Regions from separate parts of the Fundicoccus sp. Sow4_H7 genome, predicted to be linked through region 3. Evidence: predicted binding sites of a transcription regulator. Region 3 holds the regulator's gene; each other region holds the start of a gene.

Region 1 (10,810 bases), on a different contig from region 3:
TAAAGATATTATTAAGATGATTCCAGGACTAAGTAATATACCTGGCGTGAACGAAGCTGATATTGACGACAAAGATATGAATCGTGTGAAGGCTATCGTTCATTCAATGACACCTGAAGAACGTGCGAATCCAGACATTATTTCACAAAGCCGCCGTCGAAGAATTGCTGCTGGTTGTGGCCAGTCGCTAGCTGAAGTTAACCGTATGATCAAACAATTTAATCAAATGCGTGATTTGATGAGCCAAGTGTCTAACGGTAAGTCTAAAGGCATGCGTAAAATGATGAACCAATTAAGTCAAATGCAAGGCGGAATGGGTAACCAAATGGGCATGCCTAATATGAATGAACGATCTTTTATGACTCCTGAGCAAATGCAAAAAGAAGCCGAAGAGAAAAAAATTCAACGTCGTCTTAAAAAATTACGTAAACGCAGATAAAAGTTGTAAAAAAATTAACTGTAAAGGGAAAAGACTTTACAGCCTAAAAAAAATCTGCTAGAATATCTAATTGTGATTGAAATACTCGGAGGTGAAAAAATGTCAGTTAAAATTCGTTTAAAACGTATGGGTTCTAAGAAATCTCCTTTTTACCGTATTGTTGTAGCAGATTCTAGAAGTCCTCGTGATGGTCGTATCATTGAAAAAATTGGTACATACAACCCATTAACAGAACCAGCAACTTTAAACATCGAAGAAGATTTAGCTATGAAATGGTTATCTAACGGTGCACAACCATCAGATACTGTCCGTAATTTATTATCTTCTCAAGGTATTATGCAAAAATTCCACGAAAGCAAACAAAAGTAACAAATCGTTAATAAGTAAAGGAAGTAATTAAATGCCTAACATTGAAGCTTTATTGATGACGATAATAGAACCTTTGGTCGCTTACCCAGAAGATTTGTCGATAGTTATAGAGGATACTGCTGATTTTACTGAATATCATATTCATTTAAATCCAGAGGATATTGGACGTGTTATTGGGAAAAAAGGTCGTGTTGCACGAGCAATTCGTACCATTATTTATAGTATCCGCACAAATGACGGGAAACGTTCACGTGTCGTTATTGCTAACGATAATGAGGATGCAACCGAATAATGTAAGCTCTAGTTGGATTGTTTATATCTGACTAGAGTTTTTTTAAAGCAAACGGAGATATTTATTTAAGAGTTGTAAATGGTAATGAAGTGAGGTGGAGTAATGACACAGTATAAAATTGCGCGGATTGTTAATACGCATGGTATTAAAGGTCAAGTGAAAATTATTGCAGAAACGGATTTTGTTGATGAGCGTTTTAAAAAGGGCAATCAACTCAATATAGTTAAAGATAATCAATTGATGCAAGTAGTGCATGTTGAGTCCATTATTCAACATAAGGGGACGTATCTTGTTTCTTTCCGTGAATTCAATAACATTAACCAAGTTGAAGTTTTTAAAGATGCCTGGCTAACGATAGATAAAGATCAGCAAGAGGAATTAGAAGATGATTCATTTTATCATCATCAAATTATTGGCTTAGATGTTATAACGACCGAAGGGCTTCAATTAGGTAAAATCAAAGAGATTTTAACGCTTGGTTCCAATGATGTTTGGGTGGTTAAGCGTAAAGAAGCTGGTAAAAAAGAAGCTTTAATTCCTTATATTGAAGATGTTGTCAAAACGGTTGATTTGGACAAACAATTAGTCACTATCGAATTGATGGAAGGACTTATTGATGATGCAAATTGATATCCTTACTTTATTTCCTGAAATGTTTCAAAGTTTAAATATCTCATTATTAGGCTTAGCTCAAGAAAATGAATTGTTGACAATCAACACGCATAATTTTCGTGAATATGCGGTCAACAAACATGGCCATGTGGATGATTATTTATATGGTGGTGGCGCTGGGATGCTATTGCGTGTTGAACCGGTTGTTGATATGCTCGAATCGATTGATAAAAAGCCAAATACTCGTATTGTATTGGTCGATCCAATTGGCAAGCCATTTAATCAAGCTATTGCGTCAGAATGGTCAAAAGAAGATCAGTTAATCTTCATTTGCGGGCATTACGAAGGTTATGATGAACGTATTCGTTCCTTTGTAACTGACGAAGTGTCACTAGGCGACTTTGTCCTAACGAATGGCGAAATGGCTGCCATGGTCATGATCGATGCAACGGTTCGCTTAATTCCTCAAGTCTTAGGTAATCAAGCGTCGATTGTACAAGAATCGTTTCAAGAAAATTTATTAGAACATCCACAATATACACGACCAAGAGAATATCGCGGCATGGAAGTTCCTGAGGTACTTTTAAGTGGTAACCATCAAAAAATTGAAGAGTGGAAACGAATCGAATCCTTAAGACGAACTTGGCAAAGAAGGCCTGACTTAATTCAAGAAGACGCCTTATCTAGTCAAGACAGAGAGTGGTTAAAAGCAATTCAAGAAGAAAAAATATAGTAAATGCTTATTTTAGTCTTTACTTTTTATGATATTTTAGTATAATATTACAAGTGGTCTACTGACCCTTAATTAACGATATTCCGCTAAATTGATTGATCTTTTTAAGAATATTTGTTGAAAGGAGAAAGAAAATGAGTCAAATTATTGATAAAATTACTCAAGCTCAATTACGTGATGATGTTCCTGACTTTCGTCCTGGAGATACTGTTCGTGTACACGCTATGATCGTCGAAGGCGAGCGCGAGCGTATTCAATTATACGAAGGTTTAGTTATTAAACGTCGTGGAAGTGGTATTAGCGAAACTTACACTGTACGTAAAATTTCTAACGGTGTTGGTGTAGAAAGAACTTTCCCAGTTCATTCACCACGTGTTGCAAAAATTGAAGTATTACGTAAAGGTAAAGTACGTCGTGCTAAACTTTACTACATCCGTAAATTATCTGGTAGAGCTGCTCGTATCCAAGAGCGCGGAAGATAATTCATCTTTTGTAAATAAATATTTAATGGCGCGAGGCGTCAAAAATAAACCAGTTGTTTTCTATGTAAATTTTACTAGAAAGCAGCTGGTTTTTTCGTCTGAAAATTTTAATTAAGAAATTAAGTGTCTCTTTACTATATTTAGCCTATAATGAAAGATAAATAAGTATCTGAAATATTAAAGGGAGGTTTTTTAGATGAAAATTGCAATGTTTAACGCACATATCAATGATGCGGTAAGACAAACTAGCAAAACACGCCAAGAAATTTTAAGTCAGTTAAGTCAAATGGGTGTAACGGCCTTAGAGTACGGGATTCAAGAATTGGATGATATTGAAGCAGTTAAAGAAGAATTAGCTATGTTTAATATGGAAATTTGTTCAATTTTTGAGCATTGTCATTTTGAAATAGATGATACAGTAGACAATCGAATCGTTGATGTTGCAGATGAATTAGGGGTGGATAAGCTATTGATTGTACCAGGCTTTCTCAGAGATAATATAGCAAAAGATGAGGTCATGACACGATGCGTCAATGGACTCCGGTCATTAATTGAGTACGCCAAAACTAAAAATATCACTGTGACAATCGAACCTTTTGACTCTAATGAAAGTGTTATGCCAGATATTGCAAGTTTATTATATTTTGGTGAAGCATTAAATGAACTAAAATATACTTTTGATACGGGTAACTTTATTTATAGTGGGGAAGATGAATTAGAGGCCTTTGAAATACTAGTTGACCGAATTGTCCATGTTCATTTGAAAGACCGAACTAGTCAAGTAGTTGAAGGTGCAGATCCGACAGTGTTACCGAACAAAGATAAAGTGTATGCAAGCTCAGTAGGAGCTGGGATGATTCAAATGCCTGCGATTTTAGATCGTCTAAACGAAAGAGGCTATCAAGGTTACTTAACCATTGAACATTTTGGTGCTAGCAATTATTTACAAACAATGTATGACTCGGTGTCTTGGTTAAATCAAAAGTTAAATAAATAACCTTTTGCGTATATAGATTTATTTGATATACTGAATAAGTACGATGAAAAAATTAAAAGGAGTTTTGACATGTCTTTAAAAGAAAATTTCGAAGCAATTTTAAAAGAAAAAAAATTACCAGCTAGTTATCAAGAGATTGAAGATGGACACCACTTATATCGTTTTCAAATTAGAGTAACTAAAGAATTAGCATTAGTAGTTGAAGTGATTATTCAAAATACCGATAAAACTTCATCTGATGCTCAAATTATCTTTAGAAATATCCATTCAGTCATGGACTATAATAAACGTGGTGAAGCATTAGAATTAATTAACGAATTAAATGAAATGAAAACAGGTTATTATAGCTTATTTTTAGCTGGAGATGGTGAAATTTTCTTAAGAAGCTTATTGCGTATGACAGAAGAAGCTACTCCATTATATGAGACAATTGTATTTGGCTCAAAAATTGCACGAAATCTAAAAATGGAATTAGATAATACCTTAGGTACTCGTCCTGAATAAGAAAGTGAAGGTGAGTGAGTGATTAACCAATATTTAAGCAATAATCCCAGAGCTAATTTTATTTTTCAGTTGTTAGTTGCTTTATTTGCTGCTACATGTTTCGCAGTCAGTTTAAATATGTTTTACATACCAGGAAATATTTATAGTAGTGGTGCCATAGGTATTGCTCAATTATTGACTTACTTTACTGAACAAACCGCCTATGGACATATAATGAATACAGCCAATTTGTACTTTATTATTAATGTCCCATTATTATTTTTATCATGGTTTAAACTAGGTAGACATTTTACGATTATGACAATCGTAGTCGTTGTTTTAACGACGCTCATGACAAACCTAATACCTGTTGTACATGTTTCGCAAGAACCCTTATTAAATGCCATTGTCGGTGGGGTTATCGGTGGTGTTGGTACAGGTGTAGTGATTAAGTTTGGATTATCCGGTGGTGGACTTGATATTTTAACCATCTATTTATCCCGTGTCATGGAGATGAACGTAGGATTTTTAACATTTATCATCAATCTGTTTATTATTGTAGGTTCAGGTATCTTATTTAATTGGGAAGTAGCCCTGTATTCAATCATTGCTATTTTTGTTGCTGGCTGGATGATCGATGCCATTCATACGAATGATCAACGATTGACGGTTTTCATTGTCACTGATAAAACACCAACCATGCTAAAAAATATCCATGAACGTCTTTTGCGTGGTGCAACGATAATAAATGGCCGCGGTGGTTATTCAGGTGCATCGAGAGATGTCTTAATGGTTGTGATCAACCGTTACGAACTTCATTCATTACAATTAATCATAGCTGATATCGATCCAAGTGCTTTTGTTAATATTATTCAATCCAATAAAGTTATGGGGAACTTTTTAAATAGAGATCAACAAAACCAAATGCGTGAAGATGTAAGAAAGCATGAGCAATTAGTAATATAACTATAAAACCAACATTTCGTTTTACAGAAATGTTGGTTTTATTATGCTTATTAGTATAAATCAGAAGATTTGATGTCGAAGTATTCAATTAAGTATTTGGCAAGTCCTTCTTGATCATTTGTAAAGTTCGTTTGAGCATTTGCAACAGCTTTAACTTCATCAATGGCATTTTTCATGGCAACACCATGTCCTGCAAAATCAATCATTTCGATATCGTTATCTTCATCACCAAAGGCAATAACGGCTTCTTGTGGAATACGGTGAAAATTCGCAATTGCTTGTACGCCAACAGCTTTATTAATCCCTTTACGTACAACTTCCAAGCAGGGTAGTTGTCCACCCCAAGTTCGAACCGAAACTTGATCACCATATCTTTCATTAATGTTTTTTGCGATATTATCTAAACGATTGTCAGATGAAAAAACAGTTAATGCAGTCGGGTTATAGGTCAAAGATTCTCTAGATAGTCTAGAGATTTGATCTAAATTAAAGGGATCAAAGGGACTATCTGGCAAATTCATAGAAGAAGTAAATAATTGGTTACGTCCTTCAGCCATTAATAAGTCTATCTCAAGTTCTTTTTGGTGGGCAAACAATTCAAAGGCAATTTCACGATCCAAAGCAATATGATAAGATGGTATATAACCACTATGATTTGGAAAATGACACAAAGCACCATTGAAATTAACAATTGGGGCATGGATATTTAATTCACGATAAATATGTTCACTGTTTCGATAAGGTCGGCCTGTTACAATACAAACAAGATGACCTAGCTCGTCTAGATGGCGTAACGTACGTATCGTTAATTCAGATAGTTTAGATTGATTATTTAAGGTTGTGCCATCTAAATCAATGGCAATCAGATGTTGTTGCATAAAGTTATTATCTCCTTAAGTATGCGATATATTCGATAGGCTTAATTATAACGAATTTATAAGTATTTAACAAATCACTTTCATTTACTTAGATGAAGGTTTAGACTAATAGTGACCTGTAAAGAAAAACATTCGCTTTAAATTATGGAGGAAAGGATAGAAAAAATGAATTTATTAGATAAAAATGAAGAATTATTAACCACAGTTTATGAAGCCTTAGAAAAAGTGATTGACCCGGAGTTAGGCATTGATTTAGTTAATTTAGGATTAATTTATAATGTCGGCATTGATGATGCTGGAATATGTCATATTGAAATGACGCTAACAACAACTGGCTGTCCTTTAGTAGATGTTATCGTCGATGACATCAATCGTGAAGTAAAAAAAATTGCCGCTATTACAGATGTTGAAATCGAATTTGTTTGGTATCCAGCGTGGACACCTGACAAAATGAGTCGCTATGCCAAAATAGCCTTAGGAATTAGAGCATAAAGGAAAGGGAAATATTTTTGACCAAAGAAAAACAATTTATTACACATTCAGTAAATTTAGCGGAAAATGCAAAACCGTTTTTGGATCAATTTCAAATCTATATCTTTTTATATGCTGATCCATCCCGAATCGCTACAGATATACGAACGAGTTTCCCTTATTTAATGCAAGAAGACCGTCAAAAAATAGACAGTCTCATTGAAGAAGCTTACTTTCAATATCTGTCACAAACAAATAATCATTCTGTCATTCATCATTTAAGCGCTATTGAATCATTTATTCAGTATTTCCAGCCACTTTTACTTGATGCATACAGATATGACTCGGGTATTAATATTGATAGTATTGCCTTGGAGTTATATCTTGAAACCTATCAAACTGAAAGTTCATTTAAAAATAAATAAATCAGATAAAATGATTGACCAATCCTGACTAAAGGTGTATAATGTAATTAAGCTCAATTAGATGGGCTTTCTTTTTTGGTTAGATTTTATTGACCAATTTTGACTAAATGAAAATAAATAAAGGATGTGAAATGATGATTGAAAAAATGACTACAACGATGCAAGAAAGTTTAACTCAGGCACAGCAAGTTGCTATTACGCGTAAACATCAAATGATTGATATACCGCATCTATGGTTAATCTTTGTACAAGACAATCATTTTGCCCACCAACTGTATCAAGATTTAGATACGCCAATCGGTGAATTTAAACAATTGATTGAAAATGAAATTGATAAAATAGCAAGCGTGACTGGTACATCGGTTCAATATGGCCAGAATATAAGCCAACCTTTGAGCCAGCTATTTGCAGATGCCAATCAAATTGCTCAAACATTTCAAGATGAATATTTAGCAACAGAAACATTTTTGCTGGCTTTATATGAACAGACACAACACCCATTAACGAAGTTTTTGCTTTCTATTGGTGTGACAAAAGAAAAAATGCAAAATAGAATTGAACAACTGAGAGGAGGAGAACGTGTGACAAAACAAAATCAAGAAGAAACATATGAATCGTTAGAAAAATATGCCACTAATTTAAATAAAGCCGTGAAAGAAAACAAATTAGATCCCGTCATTGGTCGTGATGAAGAAATTCGCGACGTGATTCGAATTTTATCACGTAAAACTAAAAATAATCCCGTTCTAATTGGAGAACCTGGTGTAGGTAAAACGGCTATTATCGAAGGACTCGCTCATCGGATCGTTCGTAAAGATGTCCCTGAGAATTTAAAAGATAAAGAAATCTTTTCATTGGATATGGGTGCTTTAATTGCGGGAGCTAAATATCGTGGAGAATTTGAAGAACGTCTTAAAGCTGTTTTAAATGAAGTAACCAAATCCGAAGGACAAATTATTTTATTTATTGATGAAATTCATACGATTGTTGGGGCTGGGAAAACAGAAGGCTCCATGGATGCAGGTAATATCTTAAAACCAATGTTAGCACGGGGTGAATTGCACTGTATTGGTGCTACAACATTGGATGAATACCGTGAAAATATTGAAAAAGATAAGGCTTTAGAAAGACGTTTCCAACGGGTTATGGTAAAAGAACCAACAGTGGAAGATACGATTAGTATTTTGCGTGGCTTAAAAGAGCGTTACGAAATTCACCATGGCGTTAATATTCATGACAATGCTTTAGTAGCAGCTGCAACTCTATCTAATCGCTATATTACTGACCGTTTCTTACCAGACAAGGCAATCGATTTAGTGGATGAAGCCTGTGCGACCATTCGTGTAGAAATGAATTCTGTTCCGACTGAAATGGACCAAGTTAACCGTCGTCTAATGCAACTTGAAATTGAAGAAGCTGCTTTGAAAAAAGAAACAGATGACGCCAGTAAAAAACGACTTGAAATTTTACGAGAAGAATTAGCTGATTTAAGAGAAGAAGCGAATAATCTTAAAATGCGTTGGGAAATTGAAAAAGAAGCCATGAAGACCGTCTCTGATAAACGTCAAGAATTAGAACAAGCTAGACGCCAATTAGAGGAATCAGAATCAGAGTATGATTTAGAAAAAGCAGCGGAATTAAGACATGGCCGCATTCCAACATTAGAAAAAGAATTAAAAGCTCTCGAAAATGAAAATGAACTCAAAGATAACCAACGACTCACCCAAGAAAGTGTGACCGATGAAGACATTGCAAAAGTAGTCGGTCGTTTAACAGGTATTCCGGTTACTAAACTCGTTGAAGGTGAAAGAGAAAAATTATTGCGCTTAGATGAGATTTTACATCAACGCGTGATTGGACAAGAAGAAGCTGTTGAAAAAGTATCTGAAGCGGTTCTTCGTTCAAGAGCTGGCTTACAAAATCCAAATCGTCCGATTGGTTCATTCTTATTCTTAGGTCCAACAGGAGTAGGTAAAACCGAATTAGCAAAAACGTTAGCTGAAGCACTCTTTGATGATGAATCACATTTGATTCGTATCGATATGTCTGAATATATGGAAAAACATAATGTGTCTCGCTTAGTGGGTGCCCCTCCAGGATATATTGGTTATGAAGAAGGCGGACAGCTAACAGAAGCTGTCAGACGCAATCCCTATTCAATTATCTTATTAGACGAAATTGAAAAAGCCCACCCAGATGTCTTCAATATTTTATTACAAGTATTAGATGATGGTCGCTTAACTGACTCCAAAGGTCGCTTAGTTGACTTTAAAAATACAGTTTTAATTATGACAAGTAACATTGGATCCCATCTTCTTTTAGACGGCGTGGATGAATCAGGTAAAATTGCTGATGAAACAGCTAAGCAGGTTAGAGCGAACTTAAATGCGCACTTCAAACCTGAATTTTTAAACCGGATTGATGACATTGTCTTCTTTACACCGCTAAGCATGGATCATATGAGTAAAATTGTGTATAAAATGCTATCTAGCTTGGAAAATCGCCTAGCTTACCAAGAAATAGAATTAGACCTAGAGCCGGAAGCCGCTCAATGGTTAGCCGAAAATGGTTATGATCCTATTTACGGAGCACGCCCGTTAATGCGCTTTATCACACGTGAAATTGAAACTCCTCTAGCTAGAGGAATCATTAAAGGTGATATTACACCGCAATCCATCGTACATGTGAAACTCGTCGATGACCATATTGAATTCGAAACCCAACCCTTAAATGTCGAATAACCTCTAAATAAATATCACTGCCTTAGCAATAGATTTACTTTCAATCATCAGTTTGATATATTGAAGTAAGTCAGTTGCTAGGGCTTTTTCTATGGAATGAATTTGTTCTTTAAGGGGGAACTGTAATGAAGTATGTTAAGTTTGGTCGGACCGGCATGGATGTTTCACCCATCTGTTTAGGAGCGATGGGCTTTGGAGAACCTAATAGTGGATTTCATGAGTGGGTACTTGAAGAAGAAGAGAGTTTTAAAGTCATTAAGCATGCTTTAGGTTTAGGAATTAACTTTTTTGACACCGCTAATATTTATTCATATGGAGCAAGTGAACGAATTTTAGGGAAGGCCCTTAATCAATTTGCAAAGCGTGATGAAATTGTTGTGGCAACCAAGGCTTTTATGGGGATGAAAGATGGGCCAAATAGTCAAGGCTTGTCACGTAAAGCTTTAATGCATCAAGTGGATCAGAGTTTAGAACGCCTACAAATGGACTATATCGATTTATATATTATCCATCGCTGGGATTACAATACACCTATTGAAGAAACAATGGAAGCCTTACATGATATCGTTAAATCGGGTAAAGTCCGTTATATCGGAGCATCCTCCATGTATGCATGGCAATTTGCTAAAGCCCAACATGTGGCAGATAAAAATGGTTGGACTCAATTTGTTTCCATGCAAAATCATTTGAACTTGCTGTATCGCGAGGAAGAACGTGAAATGATGCCACTGTGTGATGACCAAATGATTGCTGTAACGCCATATAGTCCGTTAGCAGCAGGACGTTTAACCCGTGATTGGTCTGCAGAGACTAAACGATTTAATACGGATAAAACTGCAAAAGAAAAATATGACCGTACAAAAGAACAAGATCAATTAATTGTAAAACGTGTCGCCAAAATTGCCGATGAAATGGGCATCTT
Region 2 (10,810 bases), on a different contig from region 3:
CAAGAAAAAGCTTCGATTGCTGCTTTATTACATGATTTTTCAAAAGATTTGGAATCACAAGTAATGCGTGAATTAGCAAGACAATATTGGAATGAGCCTTTATTAGAAGCTAGTTCGGATGAAATCTGGCATGGATTTGCAGCAGCCCAAATTGCCCAAGATCATTTTAATGTAAAGGATAAGAGTGTCCTCACAGCTGTCGCTGGACACACAATTGGATGGTTTGAGATGGACCAGTTGTTTAAGATTCTTTATTTAGCAGACTACATCGAACCTGGCAGAGACTTTCCTGGTGTAAAAAAAGCTAGAAAACTTGCTGAAAATGATTTAGATGCTGCTGTAACGTTTAAAATGTCAGCAACCATTAAACATTTAATTGATAAAGAGCAAAGTATCTTTTTACCAACAATTGATATTTACAATTGCTGGATTTCAAAAAATTAGGAGGAATTAATATTAAATTAGTCGAAGAAAAATTAGAATTATTTGTTAAAGCCATTGATGATCGCTTTGGCCAAGACATCGTTGCATTAGATGTTAAGGAACTGACACCTTTAGCGGATTATTTTATTGTAACGCATGCAAGTAACGACAGACAGTTAGATGCTATCGTTGAAGCAATAAAAGATGCAGCTGAAGAAAATAGTTTTCCTATTAAAAACATTGAAGGAAAAGATGGTGGTAAATGGGTACTCATCGACTTAAACGATATTGTCATCCATGTGTTCTACCACAGTGAGCGCATGCATTATAATCTTGAGAAAGTTTGGCAAGATGCCCCATTAGTTAACTTAACAGATTGGATAACACCACAATGAGTTTTTCGAAAATAGCTGATGTTTATAATCGCTTTAACAATTTAGCTGTTTATGATGATTGGTTAGATTTTACAATAGATTATCTGGATGGACCAGGTATGAAGATATTAGATCTTGGATGCGGTACAGGTTATTTTACACAATTATTAGCACCTTTGAGTGGTCAAATAATAGGAGTGGATATCGATTCAGAAATGCTAAGACAAGCAAAAGCAGCTTATTCTATAGAGAATTTGGTTTTTAAAGAAGCTGACATGCTTGATTTAAGTCCACTTGCAAATGACTTTGATTTGATAACCTGTTTTGCGGATACTCTTTGTTTCTTAGATAACCTTGACCAAGTTCAACAAGCTTTTAAACAAATGTCTCAACACTTAAACAAAGATGGTTTGTTATTGTTTGATGTTTGGACCCCTTATCAAATAACGGAAGGCTTTGATGATTTTAATTATTTTGATCAAGATGAATCAGCTGTTTTAACATGGAAAAGCACGACTTTTCCTAAGGAATTAAAAGTAGATCATCATTTAACGGTTTTATCTCAAATCAACGGTAGTTCCAATTATGAACGTAACGAAACATTCTTAGTTGAAAAAACCTATACACTTAAAGAATATAAAAATGCTTTGAAATTAGCAGGTTTCTCAAATATTGAAGTATTTGTCGAATATGGGGAAGAAGAGTATGATCCAGCAAACCATCCTAGTCCTAATCGTTGGTTTTTTGTAGCAAGCAAATAGTAAGTAGGTGATTAGTCATTAAAAGTATCGGTGTCATCACAGAATATAATCCTTTTCACTTGGGACATGCCTACCAGCTTCAACAAATGAAAATGCAAACTAATGCAGAAGTAGTTATCGTTGCTATGAGTGGCAATGTTGTTCAAAGAGGCGAATTTGCTATTATTGATAAATGGAAAAGGGCAGAATTAGCGATTGAGTCCGGAGCTGATTTAGTCATCGAGTTACCCTTGTTAGCAAGTTTACAAGCAGCCGACTATTTTGCCCATTATGGTATTCAAGCCCTCAACCACTTTAAAGTAAATACCTTTGCTTTTGGCACAGAAACTGCCCATACAAATCAGTTACAAACTTACGTTGAATCTTTAATAAGAAATCAAGATCGGATTGATGAAGCGATTCCTAATTTGATTTCCCAGGGTTATAGCTATGCAGCTGCCATTCAAATGGCAACAGAAGCATTGATGGAAGACGTTGTTGTTGATTTTAATCCAAGTTCATCGAATCATATTTTAGCGATTCAGTATTTAATATATAATCAAAAATTAGACACAGCTATGCAAGCTATAGCAATCCCTCGATTGAAAGAAAATAATCATCATACTTTACTTTTAAGTGGGAGCCAAATCCGTTCTAAATGGTTTAATCAAGCATTAGAGCGAAATGATCTACCACAAATGACTTATGATGCCTTATTAAATGGCCCAACGATTAAATGGGACGATTATTGGTCTTTGTTAAAATATGCCGTTTTGTCAAAAACATCGCTTGAATTAAGTCAGATGTTGCATATGCGTGAAGGATTTGAAAATCGATTAATCAATGAAATTAAACTTTCTGAAAGTATCGATGATTTAATGCGTTCGTTGACATCAAAACGCTGGACGACGTCATCTATACAGCGTATCTTAATGGCTGTTTTATTAAATATAAGTAAAGTAGAATGGGAAAGCTATCAAAAGGCTTTTCAAAATCAACCATTCTACCGTATTTTAGGCTTTAATGAACAAGGGCAGCGATATTTAAATTATTTAAAACAAAATAAAATAGATTTTCATACAAAAATATATGAAAATAAATCTAAAGCTTATTTTGGAAATTTAAGAGCAGATTTAGTCTATGCGTTAAATCCCAATCATCAGGTCCGCGAACAAAATTACCAAACCTTACTATATATAAAAAAATAAGACCAAGAACAATTGACATAAAAGCAAAATTTGCGTATAATTCAATTTGTCGTTTTAGAGGTGATTAAATGAAATGGACGATTCGACAAATTCAAGAAGCTCCGGAAGGAATCTTGAGTTTTGATGAATTTCTCAATATAACTGAAGCTATCCAAGCACGTGATAAGTCCGTTATAGATCTTGAACCTGTTCAAGTAAAAGGGTATTTATCTGCAATTGATAGAGAGGTCATCTTACAGTGTCAAGCACTTGTTAATATTACGCTGCCTTCAACACGCAGTTTAGAGCCGGTGCCTTTACAATTGACAATTCCAATTATGGAAAGATATGTGTATCCAGACTATGACACAAATCTTCAAGACTATGAAGAAACAACCATTGTACTTGAGCATGATTACATTGACCTTGATTCTGCTGTTATTGATACTGTATTGATTAATTTACCAATGCGGGTGATTGCAGCTGATGAAGAAAATCATGATTTGCCAAAAGGCAAAGATTGGGCAGTAATTACAGAAGATGATTATAAAAAACAGCAAAATGAAGAAGCTAATCAAAAAATTGATGAGCGTTTTGCTGGATTACAATCCCTATATAACGAATTGAACGAAGAAGAATAGTAACTTCTTCTAATAAAGACCAGGAGGTGTAAAAAATGGCAGTACCAAAAAGAAAAACATCCAAAGCTAGCAAAAGAAAACGTCGTACACATTTTAAATTAGAAGTTCCAGGATTGAATAATTGTCCTGAATGTGGTGAGTTAAAATTAAGCCACCGCGTTTGCCCATCATGTGGTTATTACAAAAACAAAGAAGTAATTGAAGTAGCAGAATAATGATTAAAATCGAAGCTTAGTCTTCGATTTTTTTATTTATTTTAAAGGTCAAAACTAAAATGTTGACCTTTTTTGACCAATGAGGTATACTAACAAAGAATTGATTTTATAAGGAGGAAGTTATATGAATTTAGTTCCTACAGTAATTGAACAATCTGCAAGAGGTGAACGTGCATATGATATTTATTCACGTTTATTAATTGACCGTATTATTATGCTAAGTGGTCCAATTGATGACAATGTTGCCAACAGTGTTATTGCACAATTGTTATTCTTAGAAGCGCAAGATCCAGAGAAAGATATTTATTTATATATTAATTCTCCAGGAGGAAGTGTCACAGCTGGGTTAGCTATTTATGATACGATGAACTTTATCAATGCTGATGTGCAAACAATTGTTATTGGTTTAGCTGCATCTATGGGTTCATTCTTATTAACTGCTGGTACGAAAGGTAAACGTTTTGCTTTGCCAAATTCTGAAATTATGATTCACCAACCTCTAGGTGGTGCTCAAGGACAAGCAACTGAAATTGAAATTGCTGCTCGACATATTTTAGCAACACGAGATCGTTTAAATAATATTTTAGCAGAACGTACAGGACAACCACTTGAAGTCATCGAGAAAGATACCGATCGCGATAACTTTATGACAGCTGAACAAGCTAAAGAGTATGGGATCATTGATGAAATTATGGAGAAAAACTCTCAATTAGGTAAGTAACCCTACTTCAATATAAGTCAATCCGAACTATCTAATAGAGGAATCGATAATTGCTATAAAAGTAATTTACGCAGGCGGTTCTTAGTGCTATTAAGATGGTTCGGATTTTTTTTGCCGTAGGGATAGTGGGCGAAAAAAGTCCAGGTGTTGATAAAATTCTTATATCCAAATTCGATGCTATATTGTTTGCACCCTATTATATTTAATGTTACAATGTATACGTAATGAAGAAGTTTTACTTTTCCTTTACATTTCAAAAATAAATTTTTTGTCATTTGCCGATTGGTCGATAAATGTCCAATTAGGAGGGTCAAATTTGCATGATGTACTTTCAATGATAAAAATAATTATGCCTGAACTGGAAGAGTTGTTAGAACAACGTTTACAAATTTTACATCAACTAAAACAATTGGATAGTCGGATAGGACGTAAACGATTAGCTGAAAAACTTGATTTGACTGAACGTAGTTTAAGAACAACACTTGACGTACTTAGACAACAAAATTTAGTTGATATTAGTTCTAAAGGTATCCAAATCACTTCTTTAGGTTTGAGGATGCTAACAGAATTAGAAAATGATTTTATCAATCATCATCCATTATATCACGAAGAACAACAGTTAGTTAAATTGTTAGGTTTAGACCATTGCTATATCGTTCCGGGTGATGCAGAAAAAGATGATGATGTTTATACTGCAATTAGCAAAATTGTTCAAGATGTCTTAGTTGATATTTTAAATCCATCGGAACGAAATGTTATCGCGGTAACTGGAGGATCTACACTTGCTAGAATTGGTGAAAATTTCACACCTGACTTAACCAAAGAGCATGATATTACTTTTGTGCCTGCTCGGGGTGGAGTTGGTGGTTCATTCCATATTCAATCTAATTCGGTGGGTGGCGTCATGTCACAACAATCAAATGCAAAATATGTCCCTTTATTTATTCCAGAAGGTATCGATCAAAAAATGTATGAGCTTTTATTATCTGATACATCGATTCGTCGAGCGGTTCAAATGAGTAAACAAGCAAATACCTTGTTATTAAGTGTTGGAACTGCTAATGTTATGGCGAAAAGAAGAGATATTTCGAAAGAACAAATTAATTTCTTAATTGAAAAGAAAGCAGTTGGCGAAGCTTTCGGAATATTCTATAATAGAGATGGAGAAATAATTTTAAGGCTTCCACGAGTAGGAATACAAATGGAGGACTTGAGTACAATTCCGAATCTTATGACGATTGTAGCAGGTAGTACAAAAGCAGAAGCGCTCATTGCTTTTTATAAAATGACTCAAGCTCACGGATTGTTAATTTGTGACGAAGGTCTTGCAAAAATGGTTTTAAGTGGGTTGAATGCCCGTTAAAATAAAAATCTTTAGGAGGATGTCATCTTATGACAGTAAAAGTTGGTATTAACGGTTTTGGACGTATCGGACGTTTAGTATTTCGTCGTATTCTAGAAACAGATTCAGATTTAGAGGTAGTTGCAGTTAACGACTTAACAGATAGCGAGAACTTAGCATACTTACTTAAATACGATACTGCTCACGGTCGTTTTCCATATGATGTTGAAGTAAACGAAGAAGGCTTTGTAGTAGATGGAAAAAATATCAAAGTTTATGCAGAAAAAGATGCTAACAATTTACCATGGGGTGAATTAGAAGTAGATATCGTTTTAGAATGTACTGGTTTCTATACTTCTGCTGAACAATCTCAAGCACACATTAATGCTGGTGCAAAACGTGTATTAATTTCTGCTCCTGCAAAAAGTGCTGAAACAAAAACTGTTGTTTTCGGTGTTAACGAAGATATTCTTGACTCTGAAGATACAATTATTTCAGCAGCTTCATGTACAACTAACAGTTTAGCTCCAGTAGTTAAAGTATTACACGATAACTATGGAATTAAAGTTGGTAACATGGTAACTGTTCACGCTTATACAGCAACACAAGTATTACAAGATGGACCAAGCAGAAAAGACTTCCGTGGTGGACGTGCAGCTGCTCAAAACATTATCCCATCTTCAACTGGTGCAGCTAAAGCAATTGGTAAAGTAATTCCAGAACTTAATGGTTTATTAGATGGTTCTTCATTAAGAATTCCTACAATTACTGGATCACATACAATTTTCTATACATTATTAGAAAAAGAAGCTACTGTAGAAGAAATTAATGCAGCTATGAAAGCAGCATCAAGTGATTCATTCTTATACAACGAAGATGATATTGTTTCATCTGATATTATTTCTACACATGCAGGTTCTATCTTTGATGCTACTTTAACAGAAGTTCAAGCAGCTAGCGATGGAACACAATTAGTTAAAACTGTTGCATGGTATGATAACGAAGCTGGTTTCGTAGGAAACATGGTTCGTACATTAGAATACTTCGCTAAATTATAATTTGATTTAAAGTATAGCGTTTTTTAAGCGTCTATCCAAATTGGCGGGAGGCATGACGCCTCCCGCCTTATTTTATAATGTTAATACGTAAAGGAGAAAAATTATGACAAAAAAAATCGTAACCGATCTAGATGTTGCAGGTAAAACAGTTTTAGTACGTGTTGATTTTAACGTTCCAATGAATGATAGAGCGATTACCGATGACAATCGTATTGTGGCTGCTTTAGAAACAATCAAATACCTAATTGATCAAAAAGCTAAAGTTGTTTTATTCTCACATTTAGGAAAAATTAAAAATGATGAAGATAAAGCCGATAACAGTTTAACAGCTGCTGGTGTCCGTTTAAGTGAATTATTAGGACAAGGCGTTGCTTTTTCAAGAGCTACACGTGGAGAAGAGCTTGAATCAGCTATTGCGGCATTAAACGAAGGCGATGTATTGTTAGTAGAAAATACTCGTTACGAAGATATCGATGGTAAAAAAGAATCTGGTAATGATGAAGAGTTAGGAAAATATTGGGCATCTTTAGGTGATTTATTTGTTAATGATGCTTTTGGTACTGCACACCGTGCGCATGCATCGAATGTGGGTATTGCATCTCATCTAGATTCAGCAGCTGGATTTTTAGTTGAAAAAGAACTGAAATTCTTAGGTGAAGCCGTTGATAATCCAGAGCGTCCTTTTGTGGCGATTTTAGGTGGTGCTAAGGTTTCAGATAAAATTAAAGTAATTGAAAACTTATTAACTAAAGCTGATAAAGTTATTATCGGTGGAGGTATGGCATATACTTTCTTAAAAGCTCAAGGAAAAGAAATTGGTCTATCTTTATTTGAAGAAGACCGTGTTGAATTAGCAAAAGATCTATTAGATCGCGCTGGCGATAAAATTGTATTACCAGTTGATATTGTTATTGCTGATGACTTCTCAAACGATGCGAATCGCAAAGTTGTTTCAGTTGATGAAATACCAAGTGATTGGCAAGGTTTAGATTGCGGACCAAAATCAGTTGAATTATTTGCAGATGTGTTAAAAGATGCAAAAACTGTTGTTTGGAATGGACCAATGGGCGTATTCGAATTCGAAAACTTTGCTCAAGGTACAATTGGAGTATGTGAAGCAATTGCTAAGTTGGATGATGCAACTACTATTGTTGGTGGTGGAGATTCAGCAGCTGCTGTTGCTCAGTTAGGATTTGAAGATAAATTCACACATATTTCAACAGGCGGTGGCGCTTCATTAACTTATCTTGAAGGAGAAGCATTACCAGGCGTAGAAATTATTGCTGATAAATAGTTATTGTATTAGATTAAGGAGGAATTGACGTATGTCACGAAAACCGATTATTGCTGGAAACTGGAAAATGAATAAAAATCACACTGAAGCACGTTCTTTTGCAGAAGCAGTAAAAGATAAAATTCCAACTAATGATTTAGTTGATTCAGTGATTGGTTCACCAGCTTTATTTTTAGAGTCATTGAAAAATGAACTTGAAGGATCCGATGTTAAATTAGCAGCTCAAAATTGCTATTTTGAAGAAGAAGGTGCTTTTACAGGAGAAGTTAGTCCTAAAGCACTTGCTGATTTAGGTGTTGATTATGTCATTATCGGACACTCTGAACGCCGTGAATATTTCGGTGAAACAGATGAAGATATTAACAAAAAAGCACATGCTATTTTCCGTAATGGAATGATTCCAATCATATGTGTTGGTGAAACATTGGAACAACGTGAAGCAGGTGAAACGGATGAGTTTGTTTCTGGTCAAATAAAAGCTGCCTTAAAAGACCTAACTGAAGGTCAAATTGAATCATTAGTCATCGCTTATGAACCAATTTGGGCAATCGGAACAGGTAAATCCTCTTCAGCTGAAGATGCTAATGAAACATGTGGTGTTATTCGTCAAACGATTAGTGAATTGAGTTCACCAGCAGCTGCAGAAGCTGTAAGAATTCAATATGGTGGTTCAGTTAAACCAGCAAATATCGCTGAATATATGTCGCAAGAACACATCGATGGCGCATTAGTTGGTGGAGCAAGTCTTGAAGTTGATTCATTCTTGGCTTTATTGGAGGCTGTTAAATAATGACTAAAGCACCTGTTGCATTAATCATTTTAGATGGCTTTGCTATTCGAGATGAAGTAAAAGGAAATGCAGTAAAAGCCGCAAAAAAACCTAATTTTGATCGTTATTGGAATGAATTTCCACACAATCAATTAAAAGCTTCGGGAGAAGATGTTGGTTTACCAGATGGTCAAATGGGTAACTCAGAAGTTGGTCATATGAATATCGGTGCAGGACGTATTGTCTACCAATCATTAACCAGAATTAATCTAGCGATTCGAGATAAAAGCTTTTTTGAAATTCCTGAATTAAATGAAGCGATTGATCACGCAATTGAAAACGATAAAGCACTGCATTTAATGGGATTATTATCTGATGGTGGGGTTCACTCGCATTACGAACACTTATTTGCCTTATTGCAATTAGCAAAAAATAAAGGCTTGGAAAAAGTTTATGTTCATGGTTTCCTAGATGGACGAGATGTTCCACCTCAATCAGCAGTAGATTTGGTTAAAGACACCGAAGAAAAAATTAAAGAAATTGGTGTAGGACGCATTGCATCTATTTCTGGACGATATTATGCAATGGACCGTGACAAACGCTGGGACCGTGTAGAATTGGCCTATAATGCAGTGGTTAAAGGTCAAGCGCCGACAGCTACCTCTGCTGTTGAAGGAGTAGAAGCGTCTTATGCTAACGGAGTAAATGATGAATTCGTAATTCCTTTCGTTATCGAAAATGAAAATGAGCATCCAGTAAAAATTGAAGACAATGATTCTGTCATCTTCTTTAATTTCAGACCGGACCGTGCGATCCAATTAAGTACAGCTTTATCTAATCCTGGATTTGATGGTTTTGATGTAGGTACTGATGCTCCTAAAGATTTAGACTTCGTCACTTTTACAGAGTATAGTGCAGAAGTTATTTCTAAAATAGCCTTTAAAAAAGTCGATTTAACGAATACAATCGGTGAAGTATTAGCTAAAGCGGATAAAACACAGTTGCGTATAGCTGAAACTGAGAAGTTTCCGCATGTGACATTCTTTATGAGTGGTGGTCGCCATGAAACATTTGATGGTGAAGAACGCATCTTAATTCCTTCACCAAAAGTAGCCACTTATGATTTGAAACCTGAAATGTCTGCCTATGAGGTAAAAGATGCCTTAGTTAAAACGATTAACGAAGATCGCATCGATGCGATTATTCTAAACTTTGCTAACCCTGATATGGTTGGTCATAGCGGGATGTTAGAACCAACTGTAAAAGCAATTGAAGCCGTTGATGAGTGTTTAGGTGAAATCGTTGACTTAATTTTATCTGAAGGTGGAGCTGCCATTATTACAGCTGATCATGGAAATTCAGATGAAGTGACAACCCTTGAAGGTAAACCGATGACGGCACACACAACAAATCCAGTTCCAGTTATTGTAACGAAAAAAGATATTACTGTTAGAAGTGGTGGACGATTAGCCGATTTAGCACCTACCATGCTCGATTTGTTAAATATTGAAAAACCTGAAGATATGACAGGTGAAAGTTTGATTGAAAAGTAAAAAAAACTTTGCATTTTGATTGAATAATGAATAGAATAAGAATAGGTTAGCTATAGCGAAAATGCTGCTAAGTTAACAATAATATTAAGGAGAGAAATAAATGCCATATATTACAGATGTATACGCTAGAGAAGTCCTTGACTCACGTGGTAATCCTACCATTGAAGTAGAAGTTGAAACAGATAGTGGAGCTAGAGGACGTGGAATGGTTCCTTCAGGTGCTTCAACAGGAGAACACGAAGCAGTTGAATTACGTGATGGTGATAAAAGCCGTTATTTAGGTAAAGGAACTACTAAAGCTGTTGACAATGTTAATAATATTATTGCTGAAACTTTATTAGGATATAGTGTTTTAGAGCAGCAACTAATAGACCAAACAATGATTGAATTGGATGGTACACCAAATAAAGGTAAATTAGGTGCTAATGCTATTTTAGCAGTATCTATTGCTGTTGCACATGCAGCTGCTGATTACTTAGGAATTCCTTTATAC
Region 3 (10,810 bases):
GTATGGTTTGTTACGAACTTTTTCGGTTAGTTGACCGGCTTCATCGTAACCTACATATCCTGGAGGTGAACCTACCAGGCGTGACACACTATGTTTTTCCATGTACTCAGACATATCCACACGAATCATATTATCTTCGCTACCAAACATAGATTCAGCAATGGTTTTTGCTAATTCGGTTTTACCTACCCCTGTTGGACCTAGGAATAAGAATGATCCGATTGGACGTCCTGGGCTCTTCAAACCAGAACGGGCACGGCGAATGGCACGTGATACAGCTTTAACTGCTTCATTTTGACCAATCACACGTTTGTGCAATTCCGCTTCAAGGTTAATTAAGCGATTGGCTTCGGTTGTATCCATTTGACGTACTGGTACGCCTGTTGCTAAAGCAACTACTTCAGCCACATCTTCTGCTGTGACTTGGAGTCTTACTTCTTCAGCGTTTGCTTCTTTTTCTTTTTCAGTTGCAGTTTGAATGGCTATTTCTACCGATTGCTCTTCTTCACGTAAACTTGCTGCGCGTTCGAATTCACGGTTTAAAATCGCTTTTTCTTTGCGTTCAGCAATTTCACTTAATTGACGTTCAAGATTGCTAATAGTTAAGCTGTCTATTGATTCATCAATTCTAACTTTTGCAGCCGCCTCATCAATTAAATCAACGGCCTTGTCAGGTAAACGACGGCTAGTCATATAGCGGGTACTTAGTTTAACGGCTGCTAAAACAGCATCTTCCGTAATATCTACTTTGTGGTGCTCTTCATAACGGTTTTTCAAGCCATTGATAATTTTAACAGATTCTTCTTGTGTAGGTTCTTCAACCATAACACGTGAGAAACGACGCTCAAGAGCCGCATCTTTTTCAATATGTTTTTGATACTCATCTAAGGTTGTGGCACCGATTGTTTGAATTTCGCCACGAGCTAGTGCAGGTTTTAAAATATTTGATGCATCGATTGAGCCTTCTGCTCCACCTGCACCAATTAGGGTGTGTAATTCGTCAATAAATAAGATGACATTCCCATCTGCGGTAATTTCTTCGATGATTTTCTTCATACGTTCTTCGAATTCACCACGGTATTTTGTTCCCGCAACTAAAGAACCCATGTCTAACATCATCAAACGTTTTCTAGCTACGTCATCTGGCACTTCACCGGATACCATACGTTGGGCTAACCCTTCAACAATCGCTGTTTTACCTACACCAGGCTCACCGACTAAAACAGGGTTATTTTTTGAACGACGGCTAATAACTTGAACCATTCGGTGGACTTCTTTAGTGCGTCCAATTAATGGATCTAATTTATTTTCACGGGCTAATTGAGTCAAGTCACGCGCAACTGAATCTAATGTTGGTGTATTGGATTTTTGAGCTTCTGCTTGATTTTTATTTTGACGGCCGGCTTGACGACCAAGTCCTTGTGCGCCTGTTCTCTCATTTGATTGGGCTACACCGATTAGTTCATAAACGGTTTTACGTAACTCATTTAAATCAATGCCTAAGTTTTTCAATAAAATCGTTGCTAAAATTTCTTCTTTTAATAAACCTAACAATAAATGTTCGGTTCCTACTTTTGGAGCACCTAGGCGTTTTGCATCATTCGATGCATTCATGATAACTTTTTTCGCACGTGGTGAGTAAGGAATAACAATTTCACCTTCCGTACGCGGCATCACTGTTTTACCATGGATAGCTTCCAATTCGATTAATAAAGATTGATAGGTTGCACCCACGCTACGTAGAGCTTTACCAGCAATTCCTACTTCTTCACGGGCTAAACCTAGTAAAATATGTTCTGTTCCCACTGCTTGATGACGTAAGTAATATGCTTGTTCAGCTGCAAAGATCATCACCTGGCGGGCACTATCTGTAAATAATTCTTCAAACATATATTGTTCACCTCTTATTTGTATAAATATTTTAATTGGTCAAGAAAAGTATTTAAAATCATAGCTCTCAATTCTTGTTCTTGATTTGTGTGGTTTTGTAACGCTGACTTCTCGGTTATCGCAATAATCATGGCTGCTTCACGTTTTGTAATAATCTCGCGATTATACAAAGTTTGGATTAAATTAGTACTACTGCGTTGGTTAATCTTTTGACCAACCAGTTCTTTCATCTGATCAATTTGATCCGCCTTATCTACCAATTCTATCTTTAGAATACGAATATAGCCACCGCCACCACGCTTACTTTCGACCATATAGCCATGTTCTTGAGTAAATCGTGTATTGATAACATAATTAATTTGAGAAGGTACACAATCAAAATGCTCTGCCACATCACTGCGCTTGATTTCAATATGCTCTTGATGCTTCAAAAAACTTTTCAGATATGCTTCAATAATATCTGACATGTTTCTTTGCGACATTTTAACCCTCCTTTTCCTTAACATTGACTATCTTTGACTATTATACAACATCTACGTAAAATTGCAATAGTTTTGTATGTATTTATTCTGATATTTATTTGAATGTCGTTTTTTTAAGTAAATATCTTTTGATAAACTGTTCAGATGTTCATTTTTGATTTATACTTAAGTGTAGTGAAAAGAGGAGGAATAATATGAGCAATCAAGTGCTTGTCATAAATGATTTACCCGGAGTTGCAAAAGTCGCAGGAATGTCGAACCTGCCGATTTTGGAAGCCGCTCAATTTGAAGTCGGCTTACTTCCAACCTTGATTTTATCGACCCATACTTTAGGTTATCCGGGCTTAATCAAACATTATTTAAATGAAGCCTTTGATGATATTTTAAATCACTGGTACGATATGAACGTTCAATTCCGTGGTTGTTTAACGGGATACTTTGCTGACAGCAAACAAATCGATACGGTAATCGATTATTTAGAAAAAATTGAATACGATCTGCCCGTTGTCATTGACCCCATTATGGCAGATTTCGGAAAACTATACGCAGGATTTTCAGAGGATTTCCCTGAAAAGTTCCGCAAATTAGTCAAATATGCAGACGTTATTGTACCAAATTTAACAGAAGCTTGTCTAATTACCGATTACCCTTACTCTGAAGACTTAACGCCTGAAGATTATCCAAAAATCAGCCAACGTTTGGTTGACCTAGGAGCTAAACACGTGGTTCTAACCGGTGTTTCGAATGAAGAACTTGCGCAAGACGAAGAAACGATTGGCTACTATGTTTACACAGCTGATCAAGAACCACAGTTTGTCATGCACCATAAATTTGATACTTGGTTCAAAGGCATTGGCGACTTATCCGTTAGCTTAATAGCAGCCTACCACTGGTTAGGCGACAGCGTACTGGAAGCGGTGAAAAAATCGACGCCATATATGGAAAAAGCCATCCAACACAGCATGACCGTTCAACGCGACCAAAAACTAGGTATTTATTTTGAACCGATTATTCCAGAATTCGCCAATGAAATTCAAGCCTTAAGAGATTCACACAAATAAATATCACTGCCTATAAAACCCAGCCCATTTTTATGGACTGGGTTATTTATTTGGGTTGAGCTATTTTGTTTGTTCCTAAAACAATAATTTCATATAATAGCTTAAAAAGGGGGGGGTTTTTAGTGAAAAAAACAGCCTTAATTCTATTAAGTTTAGCCTTAGGTTTGACAGCAGTCACAGCTGGTGCCCAATCGGAAGCTGAAGCACTTTATATTAGCGCGAAAGAACAAATAACCCAATTAGCAGAGGAATTAGACGCAAGCGGTGCTTCTGCTTATGAAAAAGTATCGGGAATTACGATGTTGATTGATGAAAACATCCGGTCGATGTCAGATTCTGGTTTGGATCCGGCCGATATTGAACAATGGACACAAGAATTGGAACAATATACGCTTGAATTCATTGCGCCACTGACGCAAGTTGACAGTAGCACGGAAGAAACAACTGAGTCAGAAGTTGTTGAGGAGACGGTCGAAACGGAAACAACGGATGGTGAAAGTTATGCCCATCTTCACTCAGACGATCAAGCAGCTGCCTTGGAACAAGCCAAAACTTATGTCGCTGCCAGCGATATGTCTAAACGCGGCCTATACCGCCAATTAATATATGATTTCTTTAGCCCAGAAGCAGCTCAATATGCCGTGGATACAATCGAAGTTGATTGGCAAGCCAACGCTTTTGCGGTCATCGAAAACTATTTTGCCAACGCAACCGACTTCTCCGTTGATTTAATCGAAAGCTCGCTAGAGTTTTTAGATTTCACCGAAGAAGAAATCCAAAATGTTTACAACTCCTATGTAGAGTAACAATACAAAACCTCCTGAAACACGACATGCGTTTCAGGAGGTTATTTTTATACACCCGGCAGGACTCGAACCTGCAACCGCTTGATTCGTAGTCAAGAATTCTATCCAATTGAACTACGGGTGCATATTTAATTATGTCGTCTGATAAAACAATTATGCCGAGGGCCGGAATCGAACCGGCACGGTAGTCACCCACCGCAGGATTTTAAGTCCTGTGCGTCTGCCAGTTCCGCCACCCCGGCAAATTACGAAAAACAAGCGGAAAACGGGGTTCGAACCCGCGACCCCCACCTTGGCAAGGTGGTGTTCTACCGCTGAACTATTTCCGCATGTCTCTATCAAAACAACAAAAATTATAATACCACACTTATTCCACAAATACAATCCTTTCTGAATAAATATCTCTGCTTATGGTAGAAATTTAGTTTTGCTACTAACAAATCCCCGCAATCAAGACTGTTGGGACAGCTTTATTGCGGGGGTGGTGGGGATTTTGGCAGGTGTGGGTGGCGGGTTTGCGTCAGAAAGGACATAATTAGACAATTTGGACACTCCCAGATGTGTATTTAGATAGCAATTAGACAGTTGAAGGACTCAGATCTGTCTAATCAGACTGGGATCAAACGGTTAAAGGGCGCACAACTGTGTCAAGTCCAAAAAATTGTGTAAATCGAATAAGTTGCGTAGTCCCTTATCATGTCCCACTGTCTATTTAGGACCTGAATAGATGAAAGTGACGTGCTAATCCGTCTAATTGTCAGCTGATTAGACGAATGGGACCTGCTAATCCGTCTGATTCTCAGCTGATTAGACGAAAGGGGCCTGCTAATCCGTCTGATTGCCAGCTGATTAGACGAATGGGACCTGCTAATCCGTCTGATTGCCAGCTGATTAGACGAATGGGACCTGCTAATCCGTCTAATTGTCAGCTGATTAGACGAATGGGACCTGCTAATCCGTCTGATTGCCAGCTGATTAGACGAAAGGGGCCTGCTAATCCGTCTGATTGCCAGCTGATTAGACGAAAGGGGCCTGCTAATCCGTCTAATTGCCCTCTGAATAGACGAAAGGGACGTCCTAATCCGTCTAATTGCCAGCTGAATAGACGAAAGTAACACGCTAATCCGTCTGATTGTCAGCTGATTAGACGAAAGGGACGTGCTAATCCGTCTGATTGACGTCTGATTAGACGGAAGTGGAACGCTAATCCGTCTAATTGCCAGCTGATTAGACGAAAGTGGTGAGTTAATCCGTCTAATTGCCGTCTGAATAGACGAAAGCGACGCGCTAATCCGTCTGATTGCTAGCTAAATAGACAAAACCCAGTCAAGTCCAAAAAATTATGTAAATTGATTGAGTTATCGCAGGCTTGAAGTAGCCAATTGCTTTCTCAACGGATACCAAAAGTGTCTTCGTTGCTGCTACGAGCTTAAAACTTTAGTCTCGTCCTTTCATGGTTTTACATAATTTTGTGGACTTTATCCTATTTCAAACGACCACACATCAACCGCTCGGATGAAATCACCTTTTCATCCGACCGCACACCCGCGTCAATTATTCCGCAAATTGTTCAACTGGGAAGTGTTCGCTCAGCCATTTTTCTACCATTTCAGGCCATTGAGCCACTTTTTCATTGATTTGATCTGGACGAGAAGCGGTTGCTTGGTTGGCAAGCGACAAGCCGTGTGGTCCCTTTTCAAACACATGCAGTTCAAAAGGAATATTGTTGTGGGCTAAACCTAGTGCTAGGCGGACTGAATCTTGTGCTGGGACGACTTGGTCTTCTGCGGTTGTCCAAATAAATGTTGGTGGCGTATCTGAACTAACTTGACGCGCAGGGCTGTATGTTTCTAATTCTTCTTTCGATACATCGGTCTTGCCAAAACAAGCTATCAATATTGGTGAGGCTTCTGGTACGGCAGACAAATCTTCGATATTTTCAGTGATATTTATTAGGTCGGTAAGGGGGTAGGCTGTGATGTTAAAGGCGGGTTTTAGGGCCTGGCCTTTGAAGGAAGTGGCATCTTGAATTACTGGTTTGTTCCAATTGTTGGCGTACATGGCGACGTTATGGCCACCTGCTGAAAAGCCGATTGTTCCGATTTGATTGGTGTCGATTTGCCATTCTTGGGCATGTTGGTGAATGATTTCAAAGGCCATGGCGATTTCTTGCATCGCGTGCGGGAATAACGAATGCTCCTTAACAGGTAGGTCCGGTTCGGGCGAATAAGGGTGTTGCCCTTCACCGTAAACCGAATACTCCAGCACAAAAGCGTGGTAGCCCATGGCATTAAATCGCAAGGCGATTGGTTCGGCTTCACGTGGCGAACAGTACATATAGCCTCCACCCGGATTAATAATAATGGCAGGCAAAGTTTTCTTCGGTCTTAAGCCGACATTATCTTCTAGTAAATAAGCCTTTAGAGTCACATCTTGACGATTTTCATATAAATAAAATAATTCTGTCCGCATAATTTCCTCCATTAATTTTGATTAATAATAGTATAATATTCAAGCTTATTTATAACAACTGACAGATAGTCAAATCTGTAAACATCAGTTAATCTTGTTAACGATATTTTTATATTTATGCTACACTAAAATAAAAAAGGAGTATTTCTATGAATAAATATCCCCAAGTCAAAGCCGTCTATTTCGAAGATGACGGTAGCATTCCAAATAATCCAACATTGCCTTTGTTGATTTACAGCCAAGTGTTTGAAGCATCCGATGATATTGCAGAGATATTTAATCAAAATAATTGGACGAGGACCTGGCGGAATGGGATTTTTGATTATCACCATTACCATAGTACATCGCATGAAGTGCTTGGAGTCGCTGCAGGTTGGGCAGAGATTCAACTGGGTGGAGAAAAAGGCGAGAGCTTTAAAATCCAAGCGGGCGATATGGTGGTCATTCCAGCCGGTGTGGGGCATAAGCGCTTGAAGGCTTCGACTGATTTTGCGGTAATTGGTGGCTATCCGGATGGGCGAGATTATGATTTACTTACTGGTAAAGCAGAGGAGCGACCAGAGAATTTACATAATATTTCTAAAGTCCCTTTGCCTACAACGGATCCAGTCTTTGGTGAAGACGGGCCTCTCTTTGAACATTGGGTATAAGAAAATAAGCTGGCTTTCGAGATTGAAAGCCAGCTTATTTATAGCAGTGATATTTATTCGAGGTATTGGTTGAGTATGTGGCGGAACAGATATTCATCGAGTGTTATGGCTTCGGGGAGTTCGTCGAGATAGGTAATGGCCGTGATGGTTTGGTACTTGCTATCCAAAATCGCAAGGCGGATGCCGTCGGGCTTTTCAAGGGGGACAACGATGGCGTTGTGGTTACCATTAGTAATAGACATGGTGGCAACAGCGTAGACGTCAAAGGCTTTGGTCATTAATGGTGTAATAGGCTGGTCCAGTTGGATATCGCTTTCGGCTAAGGGAAGGCTGGCTGTCAATGTTTCAGGATTCAATGGATTAATTGAGTTGTCCTGAGTGGAAACGAAAGCCAGTTGATTGTCGACAAACATTAACGTCAATTGACCTTGATTGCTGTCATCGGAGCCGACATATGTATATACAATACGATCTGTGTTGCTTTGTGGATTAGCATATTCTGGTGTCGCTTCGCCCTCAAAAGAGCTCGTAACCGTTTCAAGGGAACCCCCTTCAATGGAGCTGTCTTCCAAATTTCTTAGCGTAAAATCATTGAGAATGATTTCGGCATTGTTTTGTGCATTTCTAAAGCCTTGATTAAAGGTCGTATTGCGGTTAACCAGTTCAGATAAAACAGCTGACATAGTAAATTCGCGACGCATATAGAAATTTAAATCTGCCTTTAAGTCATCAAAGCCGTCCGTTTGATAGGCTGCAAAGACTTGAGGCGGAAAGTAAACGGAATTATCCGCTACTGTATCTATATATAACATCAATTCTAAATTAGCTGTATCAAGGCTGTCACCCGCTAAAAATAAAACCCCAGTCCCTAACAGACCGTCACGAACCATACTCGCCACCCCAATAATCGGTGGCTCTTGATCCAGCAGCACCGAAATATCAGGAAAATCATTGGCGATAACCGGCGCCACCGCCTCACTCGATAAAACCATTTCTTCTGTAAATATCTCTGGAATAGCCACAAGCTCGCTGTAGTACAGTTCATCGTTGGTAAAAATTAAGCGCAACTCAAGTGACGCTAAGCTAGGCGCATCATATTGGTAAATCAGCTGACTTTCTTCTTCAACTAAGTTAGCATCAGGGGTGAATTCCGCTACAATCGTAGCTTTATCTGTCCCTAAATTTTCTTCGCTCCAACGGATTTGATCCCAATAATCGTATGTGTTAACAATATGTAAATAATCAGACCAAGCCGCTTCTATCACCGGGTCATTACTGGCTAATTGATACATTGCCGTTTCAATAGGGTCGGAACTTATTCCGTCGTCTTCTGTTGCCGTAACGCTTGGTAGAGTTGGCAGGAAAAAATTAAGCAGCATAACAGTGATTAGCACTTGTATTGTTTTTTTCATCATCGTAGTGTTGTTTCCTTTCGTAATCTAATCGAGTTTGAGCTTTGTATTGGAGAGAGGTGCTGGTGCCGGCATATAAATTGTGATATGTGCCGGGGAAAGGCTGGTGCTGGCATATAAATTGTGATATGTGCCGGGGAAAGGCGGTTGCTGGCATATAAATTGTGATATGTGCCGGGGAAAGGCTGGTGCTGGCATATAACGCTCCATATGTGCCACCGAGAAGCCACCCCAGGCATATACCCCGCCGTATATGCCATCGAGACAAGCCATCCCCCATCCCAACCACCCACCTATACTAAAATAAACCATAGCGGTTAAACTATGGTTTATTTTAAATGATATATTCCTAATAATCGTATTGACTCGTCAAGTGCTCAAATAACATATAATCCACACTTTCAAAATCAATATCATCGTCTAAATAAGTGATATTTTCTACGTAATAATCACGTACATCAATAAAAGCCAACGATATATCCCCATCTTCTGTTTCAACAGGCGCGAGAAAGGCATGGTGATAACCTTCTTCTAATTCCACCGTCCCAACTGCAAAGACATCAAAGATATTCGTCGCAAGTGGCGTTAAACTATCCGCAAAAGGGATATCCTCTGCTTTTAGAGGGGTTCTTAAATAATCCCGCCAATTTCCATCGACCAAGGCAACCGAATTGTCAACATTGACTAAAGTCGTAAAAGCACCCTCAACAAAAATCAAACTGACAACCGCCTTGTCGTCTCCTTCTTCAGCTTCAAAGGAATATGTTAATCGCTCAAGTCCTTCACCAACACTTTCTCTGACAGCATCTTCCCCCGCATCAATAAGGGTTGAGGCAATCGTATCAATAGAATCCCCTTCGACTCCAGAATCTTGAAACGTCATGTTGTAATCATAATCAATGATTTCCGCTACTCTTTGACCATCATATTTAAACCATTGATTAACAGAGTGATTAAAACCAACCAACTCACTTAAGACCGGTGATATTCGGAAATTAGAGTAAGTATAGTAGAACAAATCATTTTTGATGTTCGCCATATCATAACTACTCTCTTCCTCAGATCTCACCAAGCGATAATAGACAGACTCCACCAAGAGATCATCTAAATACATAGAAAACTCTAGATTAGCACTTTCTTCCATGCAAAGACCCGATGCAAAACTAAGACCAGTCGCTAACAAGCCATCTTTTACCATATTTGCAATACCAAAAAAGTGTGGCTGAGCCTTAAACAATAAGTCTATCTCTGGAAAACCATCTTCTAATAAATACTCCAAGCCTTCCAAAAGCACTAACATCTCATCCGTAATTTCATTTGGAATGGCAACAAATTCCGTATAATACAAATCATCTTCATAAAAGAGGATATTTATTTCAATGGTTTCAAAAAAATCTGTCGCATAGCTGTAACTCAATTCACCAAAATCTTCACTTAAAACGGCCTCAGGTGTGAATAATTCGACGATTTCATCCCTTTGGCTGACGTCAACCCCTTCATACATACCATTGGACAGCATCTACAAAAGTCACTTGAGATAAGAGTGATTGATAATCCAACCAAGCCATTTCAACCACCGGATCCATTTCCATCATGGGATCCATCAGCGGCTCAAACTTAGTCGTATCCTGCGTAGAAATTACTTGCGCGCCAGCAACTGCTAGGGGAAATTGACACAAGACACGCAGTAACACAGCTAGGCCTAACAGACTTTTCTTTTTCAATAAACCCAACCCCCTAAATAAATATCTCTGCCTTTCTTAATTTAAATATTCCAACATCACATCTGCTTGATCCGGCTCAACATTACCGGCAAAGTTTGGAGTGGCTAAAGATATACCACCGTCTAAATTATAAAATAGATAGAACGTTTGACCGACAACTTCTGCCTGTGACCCTTCTAAAATTTCATAAATTGTAATCGCAGAATTGGCTGTAATTGTACGAATGTCACCCGGTGCATTCGCAGAAAAGACACGTACATCCGTTTCAGCAACATAATCAAAACTTACAGAATAGACATTAACATTTTCACCA

What was found. Region 3 encodes CtsR, which represses protease genes until heat stress. Its sites were predicted from a motif close to TTGGTCAAAAAAGGTCAAANA; they were not measured.
Region 1: the regulator CtsR is predicted to act here: its motif matches at 7,234-7,254, upstream of clpB (ATP-dependent chaperone ClpB).
Region 2: the regulator CtsR is predicted to act here: its motif matches at 3,640-3,660, upstream of clpP (ATP-dependent Clp endopeptidase proteolytic subunit ClpP).

What each region holds. Positions count from the first base shown of each region.
Region 1 covers NZ_JBQKME010000002.1:33,013-43,822, reverse strand. The annotation lists gene ffh (signal recognition particle protein) at 1-439, shown strand, start outside; gene rpsP (30S ribosomal protein S16) at 539-808, shown strand; gene ACTQ54_RS02890 (KH domain-containing protein) at 840-1,100, shown strand; gene rimM (ribosome maturation factor RimM) at 1,203-1,730, shown strand; gene trmD (tRNA (guanosine(37)-N1)-methyltransferase TrmD) at 1,720-2,445, shown strand; gene rplS (50S ribosomal protein L19) at 2,580-2,927, shown strand; gene ACTQ54_RS02870 (sugar phosphate isomerase/epimerase family protein) at 3,124-3,924, shown strand; gene ACTQ54_RS02865 (hypothetical protein) at 3,994-4,428, shown strand; gene ACTQ54_RS02860 (YitT family protein) at 4,447-5,373, shown strand; gene ACTQ54_RS02855 (Cof-type HAD-IIB family hydrolase) at 5,424-6,251, opposite strand; gene ACTQ54_RS02850 (metal-sulfur cluster assembly factor) at 6,396-6,743, shown strand; gene ACTQ54_RS02845 (hypothetical protein) at 6,761-7,147, shown strand; gene clpB (ATP-dependent chaperone ClpB) at 7,279-9,888, shown strand; gene ACTQ54_RS02835 (aldo/keto reductase) at 10,014-10,810, shown strand, end outside.
Region 2 covers NZ_JBQKME010000005.1:50,787-61,596, forward strand. The annotation lists gene yqeK (bis(5'-nucleosyl)-tetraphosphatase (symmetrical) YqeK) at 1-444, shown strand, start outside; gene rsfS (ribosome silencing factor) at 423-818, shown strand; gene ACTQ54_RS06410 (class I SAM-dependent DNA methyltransferase) at 815-1,558, shown strand; gene ACTQ54_RS06415 (tRNA(Met) cytidine acetate ligase) at 1,585-2,745, shown strand; gene ACTQ54_RS06420 (YceD family protein) at 2,814-3,365, shown strand; gene rpmF (50S ribosomal protein L32) at 3,401-3,580, shown strand; gene clpP (ATP-dependent Clp endopeptidase proteolytic subunit ClpP) at 3,705-4,301, shown strand; gene ACTQ54_RS06435 (sugar-binding transcriptional regulator) at 4,618-5,664, shown strand; gene gap (type I glyceraldehyde-3-phosphate dehydrogenase) at 5,694-6,701, shown strand; gene ACTQ54_RS06445 (phosphoglycerate kinase) at 6,805-7,995, shown strand; gene tpiA (triose-phosphate isomerase) at 8,027-8,785, shown strand; gene gpmI (2,3-bisphosphoglycerate-independent phosphoglycerate mutase) at 8,785-10,317, shown strand; gene eno (phosphopyruvate hydratase) at 10,418-10,810, shown strand, end outside.
Region 3 covers NZ_JBQKME010000006.1:3,218-14,027, reverse strand. The annotation lists gene ACTQ54_RS07065 (ATP-dependent Clp protease ATP-binding subunit) at 1-1,890, opposite strand, end outside; gene ACTQ54_RS07060 (CtsR family transcriptional regulator) at 1,905-2,372, opposite strand; gene ACTQ54_RS07055 (pyridoxamine kinase) at 2,567-3,433, shown strand; gene ACTQ54_RS07050 (Ltp family lipoprotein) at 3,556-4,239, shown strand; tRNA gene ACTQ54_RS07045 (tRNA-Arg) at 4,290-4,363, opposite strand; tRNA gene ACTQ54_RS07040 (tRNA-Leu) at 4,396-4,481, opposite strand; tRNA gene ACTQ54_RS07035 (tRNA-Gly) at 4,497-4,568, opposite strand; gene ACTQ54_RS07030 (hypothetical protein) at 5,013-5,354, shown strand; gene ACTQ54_RS07025 (alpha/beta hydrolase) at 5,794-6,711, opposite strand; gene ACTQ54_RS07020 (hypothetical protein) at 6,861-7,361, shown strand; gene ACTQ54_RS07015 (hypothetical protein) at 7,415-8,776, opposite strand; gene ACTQ54_RS07010 (hypothetical protein) at 9,123-10,292, opposite strand; gene ACTQ54_RS07005 (hypothetical protein) at 10,270-10,497, opposite strand; gene ACTQ54_RS07000 (hypothetical protein) at 10,534-10,810, opposite strand, start outside.